Regions from separate parts of the Paenibacillus sp. J22P51 genome, predicted to be linked through region 2. Evidence: riboswitches for the same ligand, from Rfam matches in the RefSeq annotation. Region 2 holds a riboswitch; each other region holds the start of a gene.
The links. A riboswitch is a leader RNA that binds a small molecule or an ion and turns the genes downstream of it on or off. The one in region 2 is predicted to bind cyclic di-GMP.

Region 1: another riboswitch for cyclic di-GMP. It lies ahead of AC58QC_RS21095 (methyl-accepting chemotaxis protein); the one in region 2 lies ahead of AC58QC_RS02850 (hypothetical protein).
Region 3: another riboswitch for cyclic di-GMP. It lies ahead of AC58QC_RS15920 (response regulator); the one in region 2 lies ahead of AC58QC_RS02850 (hypothetical protein).

The regions. Positions count from the first base shown of each region.
Region 1 is NZ_JCAUAZ010000010.1:189,646-192,777, forward strand. Features, by position in the region: gene AC58QC_RS21085 (autorepressor SdpR family transcription factor) at 1-151, shown strand, start outside; gene AC58QC_RS21090 (SdpI family protein) at 148-786, shown strand; cyclic di-GMP riboswitch class I at 994-1,085, shown strand; gene AC58QC_RS21095 (methyl-accepting chemotaxis protein) at 1,160-2,689, shown strand; gene AC58QC_RS21100 (bile acid:sodium symporter family protein) at 2,705-3,132, opposite strand, start outside.
Region 2 is NZ_JCAUAZ010000001.1:760,661-763,792, reverse strand. Features, by position in the region: gene AC58QC_RS02860 (TIGR01777 family oxidoreductase) at 1-83, opposite strand, end outside; gene AC58QC_RS02855 (MDR family MFS transporter) at 276-1,499, shown strand; cyclic di-GMP riboswitch class I at 1,616-1,708, shown strand; gene AC58QC_RS02850 (hypothetical protein) at 1,820-2,125, shown strand; gene AC58QC_RS02845 (hypothetical protein) at 2,265-2,444, shown strand; gene gloA2 (SMU1112c/YaeR family gloxylase I-like metalloprotein) at 2,514-2,909, shown strand.
Region 3 is NZ_JCAUAZ010000006.1:274,348-277,479, reverse strand. Features, by position in the region: gene AC58QC_RS15930 (CotH kinase family protein) at 1-1,051, shown strand, start outside; gene AC58QC_RS15925 (SET domain-containing protein) at 1,080-1,436, shown strand; gene AC58QC_RS15920 (response regulator) at 1,574-1,936, opposite strand; cyclic di-GMP riboswitch class I at 2,039-2,127, opposite strand; gene AC58QC_RS15915 (VOC family protein) at 2,876-3,132, shown strand, end outside.

The sequences.
Region 1 (3,132 bases), on a different contig from region 2:
TCATTTGAACCTGCTTAAACAGGCGGGACTTGTACTTGATGAACGTCAGGGACAACATATTATGTATACCTTGCATACTACCGTTGTTGAAGACGTCATTGGATGGATGTTTAACATCCTTAACAAAAAAGATGAGGAGGAACAGTTATGAAGAAATGGAGGGAGATTTTATTAGTTGTGATTAGCCTTTCCCCAGCGATAGGGGGCTTGGTTCTGTATAATCGTCTTCCGGACACGATGGCGAGCCATTTTGACATGAATAATGAAGTGAACGGAACGATGAGCAAAGAAATGTTGCTTCTCATGCTGGTGTTACTGGGTTTGCTGCCGCTATTCATGCGGGTGATGAGATCCATCGATCCGAAGAAAGCGAATTTCGAGAAATTTCCTGCGGCTTTTGAGGTGACGCGGTTCGGGGTTACCATCCTTTTAGCTGTCGTAGGTTGGGCGGTCATTTGCTTTAATTTGGGCTACAGCTTGGATTTTCAGAAAATCACCATGATTTCGCTAGGCGTGTTGTTTGCCGTTATGGGGAACTTTTTGACGCAGGTGAAGCCCAATTATACGTTTGGCATTCGGACGCCGTGGACACTCGCCAATGAAGAAGTTTGGAGAAAAACGCATCGTTTGGGCGGTCCGCTTATGTTGATTGGCGGAGTTGTATCTTTTATCGCTGCGTTCTTAATGACCTCCGTCGCGATCATCGTCTTCATAGCAGCAATAGCAATCAGTTCCTTAACTCCAGTCATCTACTCCTATGTATTGTTTAATCGTCTTAAGAAGTAAATAGGCTCTATGTAGGCTGCCAGCGAATCGTTGAGCAGTCTTTTTCACATGTGGTCAATAATTTTCGCTAATCGACAAAATCTTACAAAAATCGCTATGTACACATGTGGGCTTGCTACCTATAATTAGCAATAGGAATTGTGCCTTTAGTCGGGTGTCTGAAGTAGTAGATGGACGAATGAATGGTTCTTATTTTGAATATTAACCTAATAGAAAAGGCAAATCAGTTGGAAACGCTGAGACGCAAAGCCATGGCCTAAAGCATCCATAATGTATGCTACGGTTGACAGGTTACCGAGTTAGATGGGAGCATCCTTCATTCGGGATGGTCCTTTTTCTTTTATCATTAACATTTTCTAGGGGGAAGCTTGTCGTGAAAGCAAAAAAACGTGTCATGCAATTCATTGTCATCGGAACATTGATCTTGGCTTTACTGGTACATGGCTTATCGAGCTTTATTCATGGGTCCATGGACCATGACGCAATGGTTATACTTTCTCCCACTGCTTCTGTCCTACTTCAATGGCTATTTTGGTTGCCCATTGCGCTTGTCAGTCTGAGTGTTATTTTGTATGGATTACATAAAGATCATGCTTGGATACCATTCCTTCACGCTTTGTCACTTACCTTTAGCAGTTTCTCAATTATTGCCGGGGGGAAAGGCATGGTTGAGTACCACTTTTCGATCTTCATGGTGCTGGCCATTCTTATGTACTATGACAACATTAAGCTGCTATTGCTCAGTACCGTGTTATTTGCAGCGCAGCATCTATTGGGATATTTATTCTTTCCAGAGCTGGTGTATGGGGTAAAAGTCTATGCGTTTTCAATGGTTGCCATCCACTTGGTGTTCGTGATTCTATTTATCGGTGCAGTTATTTACCAAATCGTCTCGAATCGCAAAAACACGCAAGCCTTCGAATTAGCCCAAAACGATAAACTGCAGCAAACCGTCAAAGACATTATTGAACGTCTCTCCGATACGTCGCAGGAAGTACGGATGAATTCAAATGGACTGTCAACACAGTCCTCCGAACTGAATCGCTTAACCTCAGAAGTCGTTCAAACCATGAACAAGGTGGAGCAAGCGGCGATCAATCAAGAACAAGGGGTGGAAGTCAGCAGAAATGCCGTTACCGAAATGTTAAAAGATACTTCCCTCATCGCAGAGAACTCGTCGAATGTCTCTGAAATCTCTAACCAGGCTGCACAGGAAGCTGAGAAAGGCAATGAATTGATCCAATTGGCTGTTCATCAAATGCAATCGATGAATAGCACAATTCACACGACAGCCGAAAAGGTGAAAGTGCTGGGTGAACGCTCCGAAGAAATTAATCAAATTGTTAACTTGATTACAGATATCGCCTCGCGTACGAACCTGCTTGCCCTGAATGCAGCCATCGAGGCTGCTCGCGCAGGAGAGCACGGGAAAGGCTTCACGATCGTTGCCAGTGAGGTCCGTAAACTTGCTGAACAAACGAGTACCTCTGCCAAACAGATCGCGGATCTCATTCAGGATGTTCAATCCAATAATCAGGCATCTATCGATTCTATGGATCGTGTGATTGTGACCTTCGAACATGGTAACGATGCTGTCGTTGCTGCGGGTCGTGCTTTTGAACATATTTTAAAAGCCGTTCATTCTATTGCCTTACAAATGCGTGATATTCAAGGGGCATCCCAGCATGTGTCCGCAAGTACACAGCAATTCAGCGTGACAATGGAGGAAATTTCGCATCTATCTACACAGCTAGCGATGAACGTGAAATCCGTAAGTAAACGGACGGACCAGCAGGATCAGCTCATTTGCAAAACGTCGCAGCTGGCGGAGTTGCTAGGTGGTCTGAGTGATAAATTAAATGACATTATGAAGACGACAGAGCAGTCATTCTCCCAAACCTAGAGTTCGACAATCCATTTACATCTGTTTAACGCTATTAACTTTTAAGCAGGGTGTATCGCTTTTCAACGCATATTTCCGATTCAGCAGAAAGCCGAAGAGGGAAGCAAGCGATTGCTGGAACAGCATGCCAAGCACGACAGGAATCGCAACGGGTGGCGGGAAATAAGCTACAGCGAGTACCGCGCCCGCACTAATATTACGCATACCACTGTTAAAAGTAAGGGCGACCACGACATCTTGTTCCCAACGGAACAGCCTAGCGACAAGCCAACCGATCATGTAGCCCAGTGAGGCTACGATGAGCACAAATGCTGCCAACCCGAGTAATTTAGCATCGAAGTCTCGTAAATACGGAGCAATGACAGAGCTATTAATCGCGACGACGATGCCCATGAATATTTTAGAAAAAGGACCTAGACGGCCTCCCCACTGCTCCTTAATTT
Region 2 (3,132 bases):
ATGAGTTCATGTCCTTGTCCCATCCAGAAAGCAATTAAACGTTTTCCAATAAAGCCGCTGCCGCCTGTGATCGCTATTTTCATTGCAAGCACCTCCATATCGCCATTATAAAACCTTCACCCAATAAATACCATCTGAGCGCAGGGATAGTTAATAAGGGAAAGTTCCCAGTTCGAAATTACGACACGTTTCCTCCATTTCGTGTATAATTGGAATTCGGTGTCTATTAATTAACCATAGGGTAATTCGTTTATCTGCGAGAGGAGTCATCGACTATGAATCGTATACGTTATTTTTTACAATCCTATCATCCTATCGTACATACGCTACTCTTAGGTACGGTCATGGCTCGGGCAGCGTCCTCCATGAGTTTACCTTTCCTAGCGATCTATTTGGCTAAGCACTCGAACATGAGCCCAGGGCTCATTGGGATCGTCATTGGCATGGGGGCTCTAGCTGGTACATTCGGCGGGTTTGTCGGAGGCACCTTGTCAGACCGTTTTGGACGTCGCGTAATTATGCTCGCGGCACTCTTCGGGTGGGGATTCGTATTCCTCGGCTTCGGAGTAGTGAAGTTACCCGTCCTATTTATGCTGCTTAATATGTTGAATGGACTTTGCCGCTCGTTCTATGAGCCTGTGTCGCAAGCCTTAATGGCAGATCTAACAGAGCTGTCCAAGAGGCGTCAGGTATTTTCACTTCGGTACATGGCGATTAACGTGGGTGTAGCTGTAGGACCCTTGCTGGGAGCATTTTTTGCTACGATGAACGGAGCCCTGCCATTCCTGCTAACCGGGATTATTTATTTAATCTATGGAGTGACACTCTACGCTCTTCTCATTAAGTTCGGCATTAAAAAAATCGAAGGCGAGAAGAAAGCGATCGTTACTTTCCGTTCGGCATGGGACGTTATTCGTAAGGATATGACCTTCCGTTTGTACATTATCGGTGGAATTATCGGAGCTATCGGATATTCTCAAGTTATGGTGACTTTGTCACAGTATCTTCAGAGGGATTTTGCCGACGGGGGCAAAATGTTTGCGATTCTCATGAGCGCCAATGCCATTGTCGTCATCGCCATGCAGATTCCGCTGGGGAAATGGGCGGAGAAGTATTCACCATTAACAGCCATTGTTGTTGGAAATTTGATGTTTGCATTAGGGGATATTGGCTTCGCTTTCTCGCACTCGCTTATATGGCTCATTATTTCGATGGGGATCTTCACGTTCGGTGAAATTCTGAATTATCCTGCAGCGAATATGCTGATTGATAAGCTGGCGCCTGAACAAATGCGAGGATCCTATTACGGTGCTCAAACGTTAACGAACATTGGTCACTTTATGGGACCGTGGATTGGCGGCTTTTTGCTAGTCTCCTATGGGGGTACTACGTTGTTCCTCATCATCGCCATTTTATCGTTAGTTGGATCTATTTTCTATTGGAAAGGCACAAAACGTCAAAATATGGTGAAAATTTCGTCGAAAATGCAAACTTTTTGATGGATTTCGTAAAAATAGTTCCTCCGCACTATTCGATTTCAAATCATCATCCCTTATTCTTGAGAGTATAGGATATACCGTTTAATCATCAACAACTACACAGATCCTGCACGTCATCTCGACAAAGGCAAAGCTGGCGAAAGCCAGTGACGCAAAGCTACAGGGGCTTACTTCTCCTGCAAAGGACAAGCAGCCAGCCAGCCGCCGAACGATTGGGAAATTCACTTTAGAACCCCTCTAGTCGGTTCACTACAGTGGGGTTTTTTCTCTGTCATAGCGAAACAAAATTGAACAAATTGCACTAAGGAGGCCCTAGCGGCATGAAATCGGACAATCAATTGAATGAGGAACAGAAAGCAACTTCATTATGCGGCAACCATGTTGCACGTTTGGTGCCATCCACGGATGGTCCTAAGCTCATGATAAACCGTGAAGAATATGCACTAAACGAAGCGTGTTGGGATGTCGAAATGTTTCACGGAAGAAACAATAGTATTCTCATTTTCTACTGGAAAGGCGAAGTTAAGCTTTCTGTGAAAATGCCCCCAATGGCACAAATCGAAGGCTTTTTAACAAGACTTTTCCAATGTTTATCATCCAAATTGAGAGCGGTTCAACCTATCTAGGTGAATTGCTCTTTTTTTTACCTTCGGAAATAATTAAAAGGCCTTGGTTAGTGATTTTCTCATTGCTGCCAATCGACACTATCTGACATAATATCTCCATCTTTAGTTCTTTAGGGCTATATATAGGGAGATGCATAGCATGAGATTGATCACACGTTCTGATTTCTATGGCAATCGTACAGCACAAACGAACATTGGCGATCTTATGCTCCAAAATGGTGGAGGCGGGCACCACGCCGCAGGAACTTGCCAAGTGGAATATGCGCAAGCGGATGAAGTTCTAAACAAAATTGTTGAAACGATGCAAGCAGCAGGATAAAATAAGAAGATAAGCCGCAGGATGGGAGCAGCCCAGCATGCGGTTTTTCTTTGTAGGAGGTGTCATCGAATGGAACTAAAGCAGATTCATCACGTTGCGATTATTTGTTCGAATTACGAGCGTTCTAAGCATTTCTATGTTGATTTACTTGGACTCACTGTCATTCAGGAAACGTATCGCACCGAAAGAGACTCGTATAAATTGGATTTGCGCATTGGTCAAACGGATCAAGAAATTGAATTGTTTTCATTTCCGAATCCGCCATTACGTGTCAATCAGCCTGAAGCGCGTGGCTTACGTCATTTGGCCTTTGTTGTTGCTGACATGGAGCAAAGTGTACAAGAACTAGAAAGTAAGGGTATCGTGGTTGAGCCCGTGCGAATTGATCCAATCACGGGAAATCGTTACACGTTTTTCGCCGATCCCGATGAGTTGCCGTTGGAGTTGGTGGAAATTGTGGAATAATGGCCGGTTCCAGCGGACAGAAGAGGAACCCAAGCTAGCTATGGCCAAAGGGTGCCTCTGGAGCGTTCTACTGTCTATTCCCTTGTGGGCGCTGTTAATTTATGTAATTTGGAAACAATAAATCCCTCAAAGTGCTCGGTCTGACTGCGAATGAACGGCAGAGAGATGAGTGGTACTTATGAGGGATTTTGTTTGCTTAGGTTGAGCTACGCAGAGGCAGATA
Region 3 (3,132 bases), on a different contig from region 2:
AATTGAGCCGAAAGATCTTAAGGTATTAAATAACGATGTATGGAAAGATGACCCTGTTCCTTCCAAATTAATTGTAGACAACATTCCTTATGAGATTGGGATTTCATATCGGGGGGATCATACCCGTAAATTTCGAAAAAAATCCTATAGCATCGACTTTAGGTCATATAAAGAAGAATTTGCTGGGCGTGAGATACACTTAAATGCGGAATACCGAGATCCATCCTTATTACGCAACAAGCTTTCTTTTGATTTTTTCCAGAGCATTGGATGTATTGCTCCAAATAGTAAGCATGTATTTTTAGAATTGAATGGGGAAAAAAAGGGGATTTATCTAGAACTTGAATCAGTGGATGAATTTTTTTTACGAAAAAGAGAACTACCGCAAGGTCCTATTTATTATGCCACGATCTACCATGCAAATTTTTCTTTATTAACACCGAAGCAAAATCCAAAACCTTCACTCCTATCTGGATATTTTCAAAAAATGGGTAGTGAGAAGGATAATCAAGATTTAGAAAGGTTTATTATGAAAATAAATACAATTAACCGAGACCAATTTGGTGAAGCGATAAAAAAGGATATGGATATCAACAATTATTTATTGTGGTTATGCGGAGCAGTTTGTACCCAAAACTACGATGGGTTTATTCATAACTATTCTTTATTTCGAAATGAAGAGACGGGATTATATCAGATGATCCCTTGGGATTATGATGCAACTTGGGGACGAAATTGGAATGGTGAAATAATGGAATATTTTGCTGTTCCAATTGAAGGCTATAATACACTCACTGCACGCCTTTTGGATGTAATGGAAATAAGGCAGCAATACCGTCGTATGATGGAAGAAGTTTTAGAAACGAAATTTACGGTTAAAGCTATAGAACCTATGGTGACAAATCTCCATAAGCAATTAAACCCCTATATTTCTTTGGATCCATTTAAAAAGGAATCCATTGCGCTATTTAATAGTGAGCCGGAATTAATCCTACGCTTCATTGAAAAACGCAACGGCTATCTTCGAAAGCATCTAAAGGATCTTGCATAAAGGAGGGAGTACGCTGAAAAAAATTGAAATGAAAAATACAGGGAAATATGGTAGAGGAGTTTTTGCAACCGAAAATTTTAAAAAAGGTGACTTAATTGAGTCAGCTCCGATTATTGTTGTCTCCAAAGACGAATGGGAAGAAATGAGGGAAAGCATTCTCAAAAACTATGTTTTCCGTTGGGGAGAGGATAAAGCTATAGTTCTAGGATACGGTGTTTTATATAATCACTCTTTTTCACCAAATGGGAGATATTTATCGAATAAAAATAATTTAACCATGGACTTCTATGCCTATAAAGATATTAAAGCGGGTGAAGAGATATTGATTAATTACAATGGAGACCCTAAGGACCAATCTTCATTGTGGTTTAAGGTTATCGATTAATACAAAGTGAAACAGATAGTTTAGTCTTACAAGAAAGGGTCATCCCGCAAAGGATGGCCCTAAATTTTGCCGTTACAGACAGCGCGGTGAACCGTATGTTAGATGTCAGTATAACTAAAGTATCCTTTTTGTCGACCTCATAAAGTTAGTAACTTTTGTACTGCATCTGCTATCCTGTCTTTATCAAAAGGCTTCACAATAAAATCGTTAGCACCTAAGGAAATAGCCTCAATAACAAAAGATTGTTGCCCCATCGCTGATACCATGATTATCTTTGAATCACTTGCGTATTTTTTAATTTCCTTTAAAGCAGTAATACCGTCCATCTGTGGCATTGTAATATCCAACGTAACAAGATCTGGGGAATGTTGAAGAAACATAGATACTGCCTCAAGTCCATTCGATGCTTCAGCAATAATTTCATGACCTAATTCTGTTAAGATGTTCTTTATCATTAATCGCATAAACATAGAATCATCTGCAATCATTAGTCTTGCCATTTAAATTTCACTCCAATGTGTGGGCTTATTTCCCGTTATTATCTATGAACATAAAAATATCCCCTTATAAAGAACAAAGGGGATTGTATCTCTCTCCCTGGGTTCGGTAACTGGCAAGCGTAGCGAAATATCTCGCCTTAGCCCCTTTAGCTTTGCGTCACTAATTTTCATTAGTTTTGCCCTTATCGTACAGAAGAACTAATATCATGTTACTAAAAATTATAACACCTCTATTACTAGTAATAAAGTCCTATATTTAGAGGAAGCGATTATTAACGTTTTAATAACATAAGTCCAAGCCAATATAATAGCCAATTCATATACTGTTACTATCTTGTGATCAAGAGGGTGATAGGGATGGGATTAATATTTAATCGAAATGTTAGAGTTACTTTTTTCTCGGGTTTTAACTTTACTGGAAGAAGTCTAACATTTAGAAGAGGCGTGGCAGTTTCAAATCTGGGATTATTCGGTTTTAACAACATCATCTCCAGTTTTCGGCTAAGAAATGTTTTTTTTCCTAGTCAAGTTACGTTAGTACTGTTTTCAGGGCGCAACTTTACAGGGAATTTTCGGATTTTCCGTGGCAGCCAGAACATTTCAGACTTACGAGCTTTCAACTTTAACAATGTAACCTCGTCGTTTATTCTAGTTGGATTCCGGATAACAACTTCTCAGATTCGTAGCCTTCAACGCACAGGCAGTATGCCAAGCGGCATTTCCGAATTATAGGCTAAAGGGACGCTGAAAAGCGCCCTTTTTTCTTGAAATTTTTTTTTGATTCAAACCTAATAAAAAAAATGTTGCATATAACTACAAAAGAATTTAATATAGTAAAAATTACCATTGGAGTTATGTCAGGTGAGTGACGTTATGGTTCCCCGCATTATTGGGATGGGCGGTTGGGTGAGAGATTATTTAAAAAAAGGAGCTAAACATATGATCGAATTTGAATGTATACATCATGTAAGTATAGCTGTGAGAGACTTAGAAAAAGCTAGGGGATTTTATTCAGAGGTTCTTAAATTACAAGAAATCGAACGTCCACCTTTTAAATCCAAAGGTATATGGTATGCAATTGGGAAACAGCAGCTTCATCTATTAGAACATCCAGAAGCTGAAACATTACGTAGAAGTGGAATTGATTCTGTTGATGGTCATTTTGCTGTTTGGGTTAAAAGCTACAAAAACACAAT